Regions from separate parts of the Ornithinibacillus liuyingii genome, predicted to be linked through region 2. Evidence: a T-box and tRNA genes for the amino acid it is inferred to sense, from the RefSeq annotation. Region 2 holds a T-box; the other holds one or more tRNA genes.
The links. The T-box of region 2 lies ahead of tyrS (tyrosine--tRNA ligase). A T-box ahead of a tRNA ligase gene usually reads a tRNA of that ligase, here a tRNA-Tyr.
Positions count from the first base shown of each region.

Region 1: it has a tRNA-Tyr gene. The T-box ahead of tyrS (tyrosine--tRNA ligase) is inferred to sense a tRNA for this amino acid. The anticodon was not compared.

Region 1 covers NZ_JBPWOS010000010.1:177,802-186,752, reverse strand. Annotated here, with positions in the region: gene ACSKT4_RS14810 (YwaF family protein) at 1-334, opposite strand, end outside; gene fabI (enoyl-ACP reductase FabI) at 429-1,205, opposite strand; tRNA gene ACSKT4_RS14800 (tRNA-Glu) at 1,445-1,519, shown strand; tRNA gene ACSKT4_RS14795 (tRNA-Val) at 1,523-1,598, shown strand; tRNA gene ACSKT4_RS14790 (tRNA-Thr) at 1,774-1,849, shown strand; tRNA gene ACSKT4_RS14785 (tRNA-Tyr) at 1,888-1,971, shown strand; tRNA gene ACSKT4_RS14780 (tRNA-Gln) at 1,982-2,053, shown strand; tRNA gene ACSKT4_RS14775 (tRNA-Lys) at 2,301-2,373, shown strand; gene ACSKT4_RS14770 (hydroxymethylglutaryl-CoA reductase, degradative) at 2,541-3,830, shown strand; gene mvk (mevalonate kinase) at 3,827-4,807, shown strand; gene mvaD (diphosphomevalonate decarboxylase) at 4,838-5,830, shown strand; gene ACSKT4_RS14755 (phosphomevalonate kinase) at 5,823-6,938, shown strand; gene rocF (arginase) at 7,054-7,950, shown strand; gene ACSKT4_RS14745 (aspartyl-phosphate phosphatase Spo0E family protein) at 7,996-8,154, opposite strand; gene sigW (RNA polymerase sigma factor SigW) at 8,453-8,951, shown strand, end outside.
Region 2 covers NZ_JBPWOS010000005.1:37,131-46,081, forward strand. Annotated here, with positions in the region: gene ACSKT4_RS07870 (transglycosylase domain-containing protein) at 1-1,970, opposite strand, end outside; T-box leader at 2,091-2,307, shown strand; gene tyrS (tyrosine--tRNA ligase) at 2,366-3,640, shown strand; gene ACSKT4_RS07880 (DUF6241 domain-containing protein) at 3,791-4,351, opposite strand; gene rpsD (30S ribosomal protein S4) at 4,534-5,136, opposite strand; gene ACSKT4_RS07890 (sensor domain-containing diguanylate cyclase) at 5,468-7,375, shown strand; gene ACSKT4_RS07895 (GAF domain-containing protein) at 7,888-8,367, opposite strand; gene refZ (forespore capture DNA-binding protein RefZ) at 8,490-8,951, shown strand, end outside.

The sequences.
Region 1 (8,951 bases), on a different contig from region 2:
TGAATAGGATAACTTGAATGATTTTCTTATTTTTGGTTAGTAGTGCAAGCATAGTAACGATTCCCGCTATGCTACATAGTTGAAAGGGAAGGAATTCACGCGGATTCCAACTGCCGTTTAATACCCCCCATGTTTGATAACTAAGTTCAGAGGAAACTAAGATGATCAATAACCCTATCCTAAAAAAATTGGATGTCCTTTTATTGGTAATCCATTTGTTGGAGCAAAATAGTAATAATACAGCTCCAAAAATAAATAAGAATACCATGAATAGGTGGTGGATACCCCATAAATGAAAAGATGATACTGCCTTACTAGTAAACCACTCTCCCATTCAAATCCCCCCTGTATATCCTTATCTAAATAGAAAACAACGCTTACTAAAGCATTTTTAGTAAGCGTCTATGATTGATTATTGATTAGTGAAATTAGCCACCAATTATGTGGTAACCTGAATCGACATGTAGTACCTCTCCGGTTACACCACGAGAAAGATCACTGATAAAGAATAGGGTAGCGTCTCCAACTTGATCCTGGTCAACATTACGGCGTAAAGGTGCTTTTTCTTCCACCATGCCTAGTTTCTCGTTAAACCCAGAAACCCCTTTTGCTGCTAAAGTCCGAATAGGTCCAGCAGATACTGCGTTTACGCGAATACCATGTTTTCCAACATCTTCGGCTAGGTATCTAACACTTGCTTCTAGAGAGGCTTTGGCAACTCCCATTACATTATAGTTAGGAATTACTTTTTCAGAACCTAAATATGTTTGCGTAACGATACTGCCACCTTCAGTCATTAGTTCTTTTGCTGCTTTTGTGACAGCAACTAAGGAAAATGCACTAATATCCTGTGCTAATAAAAATCCTTCTCTTGATGTATCGCTGAAATCACCTTTTAGTTCATCGCGGTTTGCAAATGCGACGGCATGGACAAGGCCGTGTATAACCCCAACCTTTTCTTTTATCTCATTAAAAGCGTTGCTTATACTTGCATCGTCCGCAACATCACAAGTAACGATGAGTTTAGCCTCGATATCATTTTGTTCTAATAACTTAGTTAGTTTTTTATACGATCTTTCTTGCCTGTTTGTAAATATAAGGTTTGCTCCAGCATTATGGAGTGATTTTGTAATACCCCATGCAATACTTCTTTCGTTGGCAACACCCATAACAACAATGTTTTTATCCTTTAATAGTTCAGTCATTTGGAACCTCCATTGTGATTAACTATTAGTACCTAACTATAATTTATCATTTTTTAAATGAAAAACCAATTTATTTCTTAATTTATTAATTTTATTAGGGGGATAATCCCTTGTGTATCAAGGGTTTTACGGGGCAGAAAATTTTTTTATAAAAAAATATCATTTTTCTCTTTACAAAGTGTGGAAATCTGTATATAATAAAATTCGTTGACTGCTAAGACAAGTTAAATAAATGAACTGGCCCGTTGGTCAAGCGGTTAAGACACCGCCCTTTCACGGCGGTAACACGGGTTCGAATCCCGTACGGGTCACCATGTGGAGGATTAGCTCAGCTGGGAGAGCACCTGCCTTACAAGCAGGGGGTCGCAGGTTCGAGCCCTGCATCCTCCACCATTTAAACCTAGATAGTTCTTCACCATGCCGGCCTAGCTCAATTGGTAGAGCAACGAGCAATACTTCTACCGAATCAGCTACGAGTAACCCCGAAGCATACACATCCATGAATATGCTGGGAGATACAGGGGTCATCAGGCAAACGTGACAAAATGAATAGGTGAGTTAATACCATGCCGGCCTAGCTCAATTGGTAGAGCAACTGACTTGTAATCAGTAGGTTGGGGGTTCAAGTCCTCTGGCCGGCACCATTTTTTTGTATAAAAACATATTAATATGTTAACTATATGGAGGGGTAGCGAAGTGGCTAAACGCGGCGGACTGTAAATCCGCTCCTTCGGGTTCGGCAGTTCGAATCTGCCCCCCTCCACCATTTAGATTATTGGGCTATAGCCAAGCGGTAAGGCAACGGGTTTTGGTCCCGTGATTCCCAGGTTCGAATCCTGGTAGCCCAGCTTTTTTTATTTTCTGGGACTTTTTTATTTATGGAACACAAAGAAGCCGCCGATTATATAAAAAGGCTCAAACTAACTTAGAACCAATTGATAATGTGGGCCATTAGCTCAGTCGGTAGAGCAACGAGCAATACTCCCACCGAATAAGCAACGAGTAACCCCGAAGCATACACATCTTGAATAAGCTAGAAGATGCAGGGGTCGACTTTAAAAAGGCTCAAACTAACTTAGAACCACTTGATAATGTGAGCCATTAGCTCAGTCGGTAGAGCATCTGACTTTTAATCAGAGGGTCGAAGGTTCGAATCCTTCATGGCTCATCATATAAATACGTGAAATCATGCAAGGTTGCGATTCTTTCGTAACCTTTTTTTTATTTGCATTTTATACTGTTTTTTAACATAATAGATAGAGTAATTCTTTATCTAAAATAAAGAATGAAACAAGTTCTTACTAAATAAATAGATACTATTAAAGGATGGTTGGTATGAGATCTTCTAGGATTCCTGGATTTTATAAAAGAACAGTTGAAGAACGAAGAGAGCTGTTGCAGGAGGCACTTGAGCTATCTGAAGATGACTTAAGCGTCTTAACATCACAGGAGGCATTACCAATCGATACTGCAGATAAAATGATTGAGAATGTTATAGGGACATTCCCACTTCCGTTAGGTTTAGGATTGAACTTCTTAATTAACGGGAAAGACTATATAATACCAATGGTTGTTGAGGAACCATCAATTGTCGCTTCTGCAAGTCACATTGCTAAAATTGTAAGAGATGCAGGTGGTTTTAAAACAGAAGCTTCAGATAGAGTCATGATTGGACAAATCCAAGTAGTTGGTTGTCCAGATTTCGATGCTGCAAAGAATGTATTGTTAGAAGCTAAAAATGAATTAATGGAGGCAGCTAATGCTGCTTATCCTAGCATTGTAGCTAGAGGTGGGGGAGCAAGGGATTTAGATGTACGTATTCTAAATGATTCGCCTGATTCCAGCTACGGAACAATGCTTGTATTACATTTATATATTGATACATGTGACGCAATGGGCGCGAATATTATTAACACTATGGTTGAATCGTTGGCTCCGACAGTCGAAGAGCTTACGGCAGGTAAAGTATACTTACGTATTTTATCTAATCTTGCTGATCGCTGTATCGCAAAAGCAACATGTGTTATCCCCCCTAAATTATTAGCTACAGGCGAATACTCTGGTGAAGAAGTGCGTGATGGTGTAGTGCATGCATTTGAATTCGCAGACTCTGACCCATATCGGGCAGTAACACATAATAAAGGGATTATGAATGGTATTGATCCAGTTGTCATTGCAACTGGTAATGATTGGCGTGCGGTTGAAGCGGGAGCTCATGCCTATGCATCACGTTTTGGAAGTTATCGTTCCATGACGAAATGGTCAGTTGATCAGGAGGGTAATTTGGTAGGAGAATTAGAATTACCAATGTCTATTGGCACAGTAGGTGGAGCGATTCGTGTACATCCGATTTCACAATTAGCGCATAAAATGTTAAATATAGAATCTGCTTCCGAGCTTGCACAAATTATTGTTGCAGTAGGTTTAGCACAAAATCTCGGTGCTTTAAAAGCTCTAGTAACAGATGGAATTCAAAAAGGTCATATGGCCCTGCATTCTCGATCTGTTGCGATAGCTGCTGGCGCTACTGGGGAGATGATTGATATTATAGCTGAACAATTAGTTAAGTTAAAGGAAATCCGTGTAGGTAAAGCTAAAGAATTGGTGGAACAATATTCAAAATGAGTACAGAAAAACTAACAATCACAAATAAACTAATAACAACAGAAAAAAGTGGAATTGGAATTGCGAATAGCAAACTAATCTTAATTGGTGAGCATGCAGTTGTACACGGACAACCAGCAATCGCAATACCATTTCCGTTAGTAGGAGTAGAATCTGTAATTGAATTTCATAAAGGGCCAATTAAGTTCGACAGTACCTTTTATAATGGGCCGATGGATTCTGCGCCACTTACATTAGAAGGAATTGTAAACAGCATTCATGAAACCTTAAAATATTTAGGACTTCCTAAAAAGGATCTAGTCATTAAAATAAAATCCTCTATACCACCTGGAAAAGGATTAGGATCTAGCGCATCGGTCGCAATCGCTATTATTCGATCGTTATTTTCTTATGCAAATGTGACGTATACAGAAAGAGAATTATTACATTTTGCTAATATTGCAGAGAAGTTTGCTCATGGTTCTCCGAGTGGGATTGATACATTAACGATAACCTCGGAATCTCCGGTATGGTTCGAAAAGGAAAATCCAGTAAGCTATATAAGTCCTGGAGAGGATTTTCATTTTATTGTAGCGGATTCAGGTCGTATTGGTGACACACGCTCAGCCGTGGAATCGGTTGCTCATCTTTTAAAGAAAGCTCCTAAGAAGATTCAGGCCAAAATTGAACGAATCGGGGAATTAACTCATTTAGCTAAACACGCATTAGAAAAGGCCGGTAAGAATTTATTAGGCCAAATGTTAAATGAGGCGCAAAAGGAATTAGTTGCGCTAGGCGTTAGTGATGAGGGACTAGATCGATTAATTAACTTTGCTCGTAAAGAAGGAGCGCTAGGTGCAAAATTAACTGGTGCTGGCAATGGTGGCTGTGTGATTGCGCTTGCCAAGAATGAGTTACATTCAAGGCAACTAGCAGATAAGCTAAAAGAATTTGGTGCGCAAGCTGTTTGGCCATTTGTCTTAAGAAAGCAAGATTAATAAGAAATGGCTTTGAAAAGGGGAACAGTCATGAAAGCAACTGCAAAAGCGCATACCAATATTGCATTAATCAAATATTGGGGAAAGCGTGATGAAGCATTAATTTTACCTACTAATAATAGTTTATCCGTAACGTTGGATGGATTTTATACGACAACTACTGTTTCGTATAAGCCGGAACTAACAAAGGATACCTTTACCTTAAATGATGAGGTGGTAGTAGGTGAGCAATACAACCGAGTAACGAACTTTCTTAATAAAGTTCGAGATATAGCTGGGAAGCAACTATATGCAGAAGTAAAATCGATAAATGCGGTTCCCACTGCAGCGGGTTTTGCTTCTTCTGCATCAGGCTTTGCTGCACTTGCAGCTGCCGCGACGAAAGCAATTGGGTTGAGCCTGACTGAATCGGAACTATCTCGCTTAACCCGCCAAGGCTCTGGTTCTGCATGTCGTTCTATCTTTGGTGGATTTGCCGAATGGCAAAAAGGGGAGATGGAAGACGGATCTGATTCCTTTGCAGTGCCAGTAGCTCCGAAAGACCATTGGGACATTAGAGTTGCTGCGGTGGTTCTCAATGCAAAAATGAAAAAAGTATCCAGCAGGTCAGGGATGAAGCGGACGGTTGAAACGTCACCCTTTTTTAAAGGATGGGTTGAAAGTATTCCATCTGATTTAGAAGCAATAAAACAAGGAATTCTGGAGAGAGACTTTCATAAGGTTGGGGAAGTTGCGGAGGCGAACTGTCTGAAGATGCATGCTACAACACTTGGAGCAAATCCTCCCTTCACATACTGGTTAGACACGACGATGTCTGTTATGCAGACTGTACAGGAATTACGCAGTACAGGAGTTCCAGCATACTTTACCATCGATGCGGGGCCTAATGTAAAAGTGTTATACCTACCACAGGATGAGGAGAAGGTGCTCGAAACGCTTCGCAATATTTCAGGTGTAACAGATGTAAGATTAAGTCGAGTCGGGCAAGGAATAAAGTATCTAGAGGATGAGGAACTTGTCTAATTCAACAATAACGATTCAAGTCCCTGGAAAATTAATGATTGCTGGAGAGTTTGCGGTGCTCGAGCCTTATCACAAGCTAATTGCCATGGCTGTTAACCGCTTTGTATATGTCGATATAAAGCCTAGTGAAAGGAATCAACTAACACTAGAAAAACTTCAACTAACTAACTTGAATTGGGTATTTACTAATGACCAGGTGAAAATTGACTCTGAGGATAAACGTGTTGATTTTGTCCAAGAGGCAATGACGATCGCCTGTAAGTATTTAGCAGAGCGTGGAACTACTATCGAGAATTTTTCGCTTCGGGTAAAGAGCGAATTAGATGATAAAAGCACAGGTAAAAAATTCGGTCTTGGTTCTAGTGCTGCTGTAGTGGTTGGGGTCATAACAGCTATCTTGCAGTATCATATGAAAAAAAAACCAGAACCATTACTGATATTTAAACTTGCCGCAATATCGCATATTGCAGCACAAGGTAATGGCTCTGGAGCGGATGTGGCTGCTAGTGCATATGGTGGGATTATTCAGTATTCCTCCTTCCAAGCAGATTGGTTAAGAGAGAAATACGAAGAATCGCATACTTTATTAGAACTACTAGAAATGGATTGGAAATACTTATCTATTAAACCGATAACGTTGCTGGAACATATCCATATCCGTGTTGGTTGGACCGGTAGTCCAGCATCAACAGGAAATTTAGTAAATCAAATATTACAATTGAAAGAACGTAATTTTAATAAATATCAGGATTTTTTACGAGATAGTGAGGAAGCAGTTGAACACTTCCTAAAAGGAGTTCAAACGGAGAACCTTCCACAACTATTGCAAGGTATCAAGCAAAACAGAGCTGCATTGGTAACGGTAGGAAAAGAGGCGCAAACAGAACTAGAAACATCTATGATAACACAATTATGTAATCTAGCTGAAGAACTTGGAGGAGCTGCAAAGCAATCCGGAGCCGGAGGCGGTGACTGTGGAATTGCTTTTATGCCATCTATAGAGAGCGCTAATCATTTAACCCATGTTTGGGAAGAAGCAGGAATTATTCCGTTAGAACTTCAACCGTATTTTAATGGAGCTACCCCTATAGAGAAGGCATCGCCCTAATGTGGCGATGCTTTCTTTCGTGGATGGAGTATGAATAAATATTCGAAAAATTGTCGAGTTGAGTCGTTTTTATAATCTAAGGTAAAATAATATTATATGGAGGTGGCTTTTTATTATGAAAAATAAAATATCTTTAATCGGTGTCCCAATGGATTTAGGACAAAGTCGTCGTGGAGTAGATATGGGACCAAGTGCACTTCGTTATGCTGGCGCAATTGAGCGCTTACAAGATTTAAACTATGATATTCACGATTTAGGGGATATACCGATAAATCGTCCGGATAAATATGAGGATGGAACGAAACTAAAAAATTTAGAGCAAGTCATAGAGGCAAATGAAACATTAGCGGAAATGGTGGATGCAGAAATAAATAAAGGTAGGTTCCCCCTAGTGTTAGGAGGAGACCATAGTATAGCTATTGGAAGCTTAGCTGGAATTTCCAAACATTATGAGAATTTAGGGGTAATTTGGTATGATGCTCACGGGGATTTGAATACGAGTGAAACATCTCCATCTGGAAATATTCACGGTATGCCACTTGCTGTCAGTCTAGGACTTGGACATGAAAGACTTACCAATCTATATCAATACGCTCCTAAGGTGAAGCCAGAAAATATCGTAATAATTGGCGCAAGATCATTAGACCCTGGAGAAAGAGAACTAATCCGTGAAATGGGTATTAAAGTATATACCATGCATGAAATCGATCGAATGGGAATGTCTCGAGTGATGGATGAGACAATAGAATATTTTAAAGATCGTACGGATGGTGTTCATCTAAGCTTAGATCTTGATGGATTAGATCCGACGGAAGCGCCAGGTGTTGGAACTCCTGTGTTAGGTGGTATGACATATCGCGAAAGTCATTTAGCAATGGAAATGCTTGCTGAATCTGATTTGATTACTTCTTTAGAGGTAGTGGAGGTAAATCCAATAATTGATGAAAAAAATAAAACAGCTACATTAGCTGTTGGATTAATGGGTTCATTATTTGGTGAAAAACTGAAATAATCTATCAACTAAAAAGGCATTAATTTAAATTAAATTGATGTCTTTTTATTTATTAGATACATCTCTTAATTGATACTGATTCAATAGATTATCCAATTTTCTACTCGTTTCTACGACTACTTCTGAGGTTAGTTTATATTTATTACTCAGTGTAATCATCTCTTTACGGCATTGCTCAATTTCTTGTAATAAAAGTTTATCCATGTTTTTTCCCCCTATTACTATACATTAAACTATATTACCCGAATAATTTACCGTTTTGCAATAGTAAATTAAGAAAAATCCATATTTTTTAGCGATTATGCGTTATAATGGTATGGAAAAAGTTTACTATTGTTATTTGTTCTTGCTATCCATGATTTAATGTAATGTGTGCAAGGATAAATAGATTGTACGCACACGATAAAAAAAGGATAAAAAGCGGAAAATTTTATAAAAAAAGTGAAACCTTTTTAGTTTTGATACGTAAGGTTTAATACCGCATCAGGCGGAGGTACATGGAATGGAATTGTTAATTAAAGATAAAATTAAACAGGTCAAAAAAGGGGATCAAGCTGCTTTTGAAGATGTTATCTTATTTTATCAGGATAAGATTTATCAACATTGCTATCGAATGCTAGGAAACGCACATGAGGCAGAGGATATTGCTCAGGAAGCTTTTATCCGTGCATATATAAATATCCACTCCTATGATGAACGTAGAAAATTCTCAACATGGTTATACAGAATTGCAACAAACCTAACCATTGATCGTTTACGAAAACGAAAACCCGATTATTATCTTGATGCGGAAGTAAAAGGCACTGATGGGTTGGATATGTACTCGCAATTAGCTGCAGATGAAAAGCTTCCAGAGGATCAATTAGAGGGGCTCGAACTTCAGAATTATATCCAAAAGCAAATTGCTGAGCTCCCAGCCAAGTATCGTAGTATAATAATGCTACGCTATTTAGAGGACTTCTCACTTCAAGAGATTAGTGAAATATTAGACATCCCGATTG
Region 2 (8,951 bases):
ACGAAATGGACATCATGTGTATATTGTGATGTACCAGTTTTACCTGCCCAATCGACATTTTTATACTTTAACTGACCTGGAAGATAGGATGCTGATCCTTGCTTAACAACATCTCTCATCATATCAAGTGTTAAATAACTCGTCTGAGGAGTAAACACTTCGACAGGTTCACTCTTATGTTCGTAAACAACCTCTCCATCTTGAGTAGTAATTTTCTCAATCATATAAGCATCGACAAAGTTACCACCATTTGCAAATGTAACATATGCATTTGTGTTTTCTTCAATCGTTATACCAGTTGATGTCCCCCCAATAGCAAGGGCTTGATGTGCATATTCATCGTCCCCGATAGAGGTAATTCCCATTTTGCGAAGGTATTGTTCAACTGGATTGTCATTCATTATTTGCGTATAGACTTTTATAGCTGGAACATTATAGGAATTCATTAAATGATTCCGAACAGGTAAAATACCATGATAGCTATTGTCGAAGTTTTGTGGAGTCCAACTACCCCATGACGTTTCAACGTCTGCAATTGGTGTACCTGGCTGAACGACTCCTTTTTCCATAGCTGGAGCAAACACTAATAATGGTTTCATTGTACTTCCGTTCGATCTCTTTGCCCTTGTAGCATAATTTAACTGATTATCATAGCTAAATCCTCGTCCGCCAAGAAAACTAATGATTCTACCAGTGGAATTTTCGATTAATTCCGCAGCGGCCTCTACTCGTTGGCGTTCAATTACTTCACCTGTACTAGGATCGACAACTTGCTTTGTTGAATCTGGTCCATAATGTTTAAAGTTCTTGGCAACTTCTTGCCAAGCATCATAGATATCCTTATCAATCGTCGAATGGATATTATAGCCATTTCTACGTAAGTCTCGATTGGCTAATATGGCATATTCTTCTTTGAGCTCATGATTGTCATCTAAATCTTCCTTCGTGTAGCCATTCTTTTCAGCTAACACATAAGTCAAGATTTCACTAGCTCTTTCTTCTAATTCAATAGTCAAATGTGGATATTTATCAAGTGTTGATTCTGATTCTGTTACAAAATCTTTTGTAATATCATACTTTAATGCTTCTTGATATTCCTTTTCTGTTATTTTCCCTGATTCATACATACGACTAAGCACGACTTTCATACGATTAACACCAGGAGCTAGCCCTTCTTCATCCTTTAAACCGCCACCACTTTTATATGGCGTATAATAAGAAGGACCTTGTGGTAGGCCGGCAAGAAATGCAGCTTGTGGTAAGTTTACCTCGTTTGCATCGACACCAAAGAGTTCCTGTGCGGCAGTTTGAACACCTGCGATAATCCTACCATTAGCACTACGCCCATAAGGGATAATATTTAAATAAGCCTCTAATATTTCATCTTTACTAAAGAACTGTTCTAACCGCATAGCTAGTAATATTTCTTTTGCTTTTCTATCAAACGATACTTCATTTGTCAAAATCTGGTTTTTAATTAATTGTTGTGTTAACGTACTACCACCAGATTTCATGTCAGAGTTCGTAAACTCTTGGACTAAGGCCCGAATGATGGCCTTTGGTACAACTCCATTATGCTCGTAGAAGAATTCATCTTCTGTAGCCAAGACAGCCTCTATTAAAGTAGGGGATATGTTTTCTAGTTTGGTCTCTTCACGGTGAAGATCAGATTGAATATCACCGATATAAATATCTCCTGCAAAATACAGTTTGGAAGTCTCTTCATAGTTATAGATATCTTTTTCCATACTTTCGTATGACCTAATCGGTTCATCTTTTACAAGAGAAGCAAAATATCCAAACCCGATTCCTGCACCTAAAAACATTCCAATGGTCCCTAATATGATAAAAAATAAGATAACATTCCAGATGACATCATATGTAATTCGGGAAACACGTTGGATTTTTCCAGTGTTCCAAACCGTTTTTACCTTGGTTCCAACATTTTGAAAAAAGTGTTTAAAATCCACGATAAAACCTCCTATTATTCCAAGCATTATTATAGCATAGTAGAAAAAGAGTAGGTACTGTAATTTAAAAAAACGTTGCATTTTTGAAATATATTTTATATGATATGTGTAATACTATATTTGAAAGCAATGAAGGAAACAGTAGTATTGCAAATCCCTTTCCAAGAGAACTGGTGGTTGGTGGGAACCAGTAAATATTTGCGTACGAATTACAATTCTGGAGCAATCTTAATGAGCCTATTAGGTGAAATTAAGACGGTGAAAGTCATCGTTAACAACCCCAAAGTGGCAGAATTCTGCAACAAGGGTGGTACCGCGTGTTTAACTCGTCCCTTATTTACATAAGGAATGGGTTTTTTTGTTTTTTAAAAGAAAAAGTTGGAGTGTGAGTAAAGATGCATATTTTAGAAGAATTAGAAACAAGAGGGTTAATTAATCAGGTTACCGATAGAGAAGGATTAGAAAAGCATTTAGCTGAAAATGAAGTAACATTATATTGTGGTTTTGATCCAACTGCGGATAGCTTACACATAGGACATCTTGTACCATTAGTGATGTTAAAACGATTCCAAAAGGTAGGACATAGACCGATTGCTTTAGTTGGTGGCGGTACAGGAATGATTGGTGACCCTAGTGGTCGTTCAACAGAGCGCTCTTTAAATACGGAAGAAGTAGTAAAAGGGTATAGTGAAAGCATAAAACAACAAATATCTAAAATACTTGAAGTAGATCAGAATGAGAATGAAGTAGTAGTAAGAAATAACCATGAATGGTTGGGAAGCATGACAGTTATTGATTTCTTGCGTGATGCGGGTAAACATTTTGGTGTCAATTACATGCTTGCTAAAGAATCTGTTTCTGCTCGTATTGAACAAGGGATTTCCTTTACAGAATTTAGTTATATGATTTTACAATCCTTAGATTTTCAACAATTATATACACGAGAAAATTGTACATTGCAAATTGGTGGAAGCGACCAATGGGGTAACATTACAGCTGGTATGGAATTAATCCGTCGAGCAAGAGAAAATGAGGAAGATGAAGTAAAAGTATTTGGTCTTACAGTGCCACTGATTACAAAGGCAGATGGAACTAAATTTGGAAAAACTGCAGGTGGTGCGATTTGGTTAGACCCAGAAAAGACGAGTCCATATGAGTTCTATCAATTCTGGATAAATACGGATGACCGCGATGTAATGAAGTTCTTACGCTACTTTACATTCCTGAATGAAGATGAACTACATGAGTTAGAACAAGAAGTGGAAAATCATCCAGAAAACCGAATGGCTCAAAAGCGATTAGCTGAAGAAATGACTAGAATGGTTCATAGTCAAGAAGCAGTTGAACAAGCACAGAAAATTACAGCTTCATTGTTTAGTGGAGATTTAAAATCACTATCTGCAAGTGATATTGAACAAGGATTTAAAGATGTTCCTTCAATCCATGCAAATAAGGAAGATATAGGCATTGTGGATTTATTGGTGAATGCCAAAATTTCATCATCTAAACGACAAGCTAGAGAAGATGTTACCAATGGTGCTATCTATATTAATGGAGAACGAAAACAAGATCTTCAATATGTTGTTTCTGAAGCAGATCGAATTGAAGGGAAATTTACGATTATTAGAAGAGGGAAGAAGAAGTATTTCTTGATTCAATATAACAACTAAGTAAAAGTTATGAAAAAGCTCGGGTAGTGAATGTAACCAGTTTGATTACATGATGCCTTTAATAAGTTAGCAAAAACCAAACTAATATCAAATTCATGGATTTGATATTAGTTTGGTTTTTTCATTTATGTAAGTTAATAGAATAATACATTATCGCTGGGTGCGGATATAGGCTTCTTCCTCTTCTGGAGTTAGGACTCCTGTTGCCCTTCCGATATTTCCACCTTGTATTTCCCAAATTGTATTATGGTCAACGTCTGCTGTTGTGAAATCTCCTTTTGCCCATTTTTCTAAAATAGTTCGATAAATTTCCTCATGTTTAAGTGATGTGGCATCAAGACCTTCAAGTAACCAATGTATTCTCTCGGGTGTTATTTGATAAAAGCCCCATTTTTGCTCAGCCTTTACTTTTTGGTGACTCATTCCATGGATATATTCTTGATAGTCTGCGTCGGTCAATTGATCTGCTGTTTTACTTTGTCCAAATGGATTTAATCCTTGTTCTTTATAGGACGCTGCTTGTTCTTCTGTAATGGTACCACCTATCGATTCTCGAATGTCTTCTATGGATTTAGATACATTTGTTTCATTTGTTTCATTTGTTTCATTTTTGTCATTTCTTGCTTCTTTCACATCAGAAAGAATTAAAAATCCAAAGTATCCAAGAATGGAAATAGCAATAATGCATAAAAAGACTATCAATTTATTCATACCAATAATAACCTCCCACTACCTAGTTTATTATAGGAGCGTTCAAAAATAAATATTCAATTTTCTAAAAAGGCAATCTACTGAAGCGGGGGAGGACTTGCATAAGGGGAGATTATAGAGATAAAAGAAAAAAACCCTGAAATTCAGTTAAGATACTAAATCCCAGAGTTTTTAAGGTTTTATTAACGAGAATAGAATTCTACGATTAATTGTTCGCTAATTTCAGATGGTAATTCAGAGCGTTCTGGTAAACGATTGAATGTACCTTCTAATTTGTCAGCGTCAAATGTTAAATATTCTGGTACGAAGTTTGTTACTTCGATTGCTTCTTTCACGATGTCAAGATTTCTTGATTTTTCGCGAAGACCAATTGTTTGACCAGGTTTTACTAGGTAAGATGGAATATCAACACGAGATCCATCAACTGTCACGTGACCGTGGTTTACAAGCTGACGAGCTTGTCTACGAGTACGTGCAAGACCTAAACGATAAACAAGGTTATCAAGGCGAGATTCAAGAAGTACCATGAAGTTTTCACCATGAACACCTTTCATTTTACCAGCTTTATCGAATAGAGTGCGGAATTGACGTTCGTTCAATCCATACATAAAGCGTAGTTTTTGTTTTTCTTGTAATTGAAGACCATACTCAGAAAGCTTTCTGCGTTGGTTAGCTCCGTGTTGCCCAGGAGCATAAGGGCGTTTATCTAGCTCTTTGCCAGTTCCAGTTAATGAAATGCCAAGACGACGTGATTTTTTCCATACAGGACCAGTATATCGTGCCATAGGACATTTCCTCCTTTTTATTTTATTTGCATAAAATAAAATTCCAACCGTGATCGCGCCAAACACCATTATGTTTTCATGTACCATCGCTCCAGCAGCTGAGAGTTACGCGATACACCTCGTTTTGAGGAACAAAATGGACAGTTTGGTGATTCACTTAGGCTGCCTTATTATTTTACACAAAGAATAGTATATAATTTTTTTGGAACTAAGTCAATGATTCATTTTATAAAAAGGTTGAATAACGTGCTATTTCTTATGATAAAATGGTAAATTTAAATCAATATATTATATAATAGCAATAAATAAAATCCTTTGATAGGTGATTATGATGAATATTAGCTCTATACAAGAAAAAATCAAATTAATTAACTATAATTCACTTACTACTGTATCACCTACTGGTAAGGACAATTTCTATCAAAATCTATCCACTAGTTTATATAATTTACTGGATTTAGATTTTATTTGTATATACACCTATGATCAGAGTCACAAACAGCTTCTATTAGTTGCACAAACCAATGATTCATTTGAAGCATTTTCAAATAAGATTGCAGATCCTCATAATAAGTATTGGAATGCCATTATAGATAATCAGCCCTTCATGAAAATTGTAGAGGAGGATAATGTATTTTCTTCTGCTAACACGAAAGAGACTACAATAGCTGTTCCTATACAGCCGTCATGTGGTCCGGCTGGAATAATTGTACTAGGTATAGATTCCAAACAAGGGTTAGCGGAGGAGCTTTTAATCACAATCAAAGTGGAGCTAGAAAGGTCATTTACTGTTGTTAATGAAGTCATCCAATCAAAACAAAATGAAGAAAAATACCAAACATTATATGATATTACGTCTACATTTTTAGTTTTAAATAATAAAACGGAAATATATACAGAAATTATCTCTAGCATCCGTCGTATTTATCCTGACTATACATTTTACTTATTATTAGCACAGGATCATGATGAGACATTAGGTTTACCCATAAGGGCAATTGAATTCAGTGACGATTCAACGAAACTAGCTAGCTCACAGGCCTTTTTAAAGGCGGAAATTCAAATAGAAAACCGAATTCAGAAGAAAAACACGTGTATATATGCGCCTTTGAAGGGACACCAAGGGGTATATGGCGTACTACAAATTATTATCCCCATGATAATAGACTTTCCAGAAGAAGAGATTGCGTTTATCAGAAAGTTTGCTAATACAGCCGGAAAAGCTATTGAAAGTACTATTTTATACCAAAATTCGAAGCACCTTGTATCCGATTTGCAATTGATTAATGACCTAACTCATCAATTAAATTCAAACTTAGATTTAACGGAAATAACAAGGCTTGTAAGAGATCAGATAATAAAAATCTGTAAACCTTCAGAAATAGGATTCATCTATAAAAAGCAGGAGATGGCACATCATTTTGAGGCAATTGGTGGTAGTACGGCATTTTTTGAAACATTGGAAGGCCGTATGGTAATGCGTACTTTCGTATCCGATATACTAAAACGTAAAGAAGCCATTTTTTCAGGAGAATTTACATCTAAGGATGCTTATTTTCCTTATCACTCTGTAATGGCTTTACCGATGATTAATGCGGGAGAGGTAAATGGTGTTGTCATCGTACTTCATCAAGATTCGTATGCTTTTTCATTTGACGAGTTTAAATTATTACAATCAATCATTCGTCACTCTACGTTAGCTTTTGTTAATACAATTCTAAAAGAACAATTACAAAAGGCAGCCTCGACAGATTATTTAACCCAGTTAAATTCACGAAATTACTTGGATGAAAAAATAATACAGCATATGAAAAGTGGGGAAATGGGGACATTAATTTTATTTGATATTGATAATTTTAAACTAGTTAATGATACATATGGTCACTATATTGGGGATGAAGTAATTAAGCAAGTAGCAACCATTATGAAGTCCAATATTGAGAGCAGGGATGTTGCAGCTAGATGGGGTGGAGAAGAACTTGCTATTTATCTACCTAATACGGAAATAAATGAGGGAGTTCAACTAGCTAGAAAAATAAATACCCAAGTAGAAAGTTTTACAGAACCTAGGGTGACGTTATCGGCAGGTGTTTCTTCTTGGACAAAAGCATCTGATGACTCGGCTAAGAACTTCTTTGTTCGAACAGATAAAGCCCTCTATGACGCCAAAAACTATGGAAAAAACTGTGTCGTGAAATATAGCATAGAAGAACAGGAAGAAGACAATCTACACGCTTAGTTATGTAAGGATTTGGGATTATTAGAATTAAGTATCGCATTGAGAAATCAATTAGCTGACTTCTAATTTAAGAAAAATAGGTTAGCACGGTATGCCTTTATACAAATCGAAGTTAAATATCGTTCTCTTACGTGTATTAGTTAAAACAAAAAGAGAGGCTGGGACTTAACAAATAGAATTAATTGTAAAACCGAATGACATAAAACGCTAGCTCCGGAAATATACGTAGACTTCTGCGGGAGGATAGGCATAGGTGAGACCCCGCAAGTGCATAGCATGAGGAGGCTCACCAGCCGCCCGGGGGCAAGGTAGACACTGCGATGGTCTTTTCGAGCAGATGTCGCCCCTGTGCTGGAAGTAACCGTAAGTATATTTTCGGAGCGTGGTCCTTGCTCATCATTCGATTTTTCCTATAAGATAAATTCTATTGTCCCAGCCTCTTCTTTGTATTGCTTTTGTTACGCGGGGCGTCTCTCGAAACGGGTATGGACGAATAAATTATTGTATGAAACCTAAAGATATTTCGTTAATTCGGTAACAAATTTCTCCAAGTATACTTGATCCGTTTCATCAAAGCGATCTAATATCGGGCTATCAATATCTAGCACACCGAATATTTCACCATCTTTTATAATTGGAACAACAATTTCTGATTTACTTGCACTGTCACACGCAATATGCCCAGGGAATTGATTAACATCTTCAATTCGCTGTGTTTTACGTTCTTTAACAGCAGTACCACATACACCTTTTCCATAACCAATGCGAATGCAAGCTGGTAATCCTTGGAATGGTCCTAAAACAAGTTCGTCATCTTTCCATAAATAGAACCCCACCCAATTGGTTTCATCAAGAAATTGATTTAATAAGGCAGAAGCATTGGATAAATTAGCAATAACATCTGTTTCACCATCTACTAATGCTAATAACTGTTTAATTAATAGTTGATAATCTTTTACTCTATCACCAGAATATAAACTCGATTGAAACATAGATAAACATCCTCCCTAAAAATAGTTATAATTAATCCTGATGAATGAAGCAGGATAATTTATTTTTCTGTCGTATTAATAATATATATGAAACTAAATGATTACGAAAGGAGTTGGATTCAATGAAAGATTCCCCTACTAAACGAAAAGTAGTTGAGGCTGCTTCCTCCCTTTTTTATCAAAAAGGATTCCATGGTACTTCTGTTCGTGACATCGCAGAAAAAGCCTCTGTTAATGTTTCCTCTATAAGCTACTACTTTAAAGGAAAGCAGGGACTATTAGAGTATGCTGTCTCACGTTATTACGAAGAATATTTAGCAATCATTGAAGCAACTCTAGAAGAATCAGGTGATGATACCCCTAATGAAAAATTGAAAAAATTAATACATAAGATTATACAATATAAACATAGTAACCTACAATTATCCTGCTTTATACATCGTGAATTATCCATGGATTCTGTGTTTGTTCGTGAAATGGTTGTTACCTACTTAGCGAAAGAAAATTTCATTATTGGAAATGCATTCTCCGCTGTAGTTAAAGGAAGTAACGCAGATAAACAAAAATTAGATCGGCAATTTTTA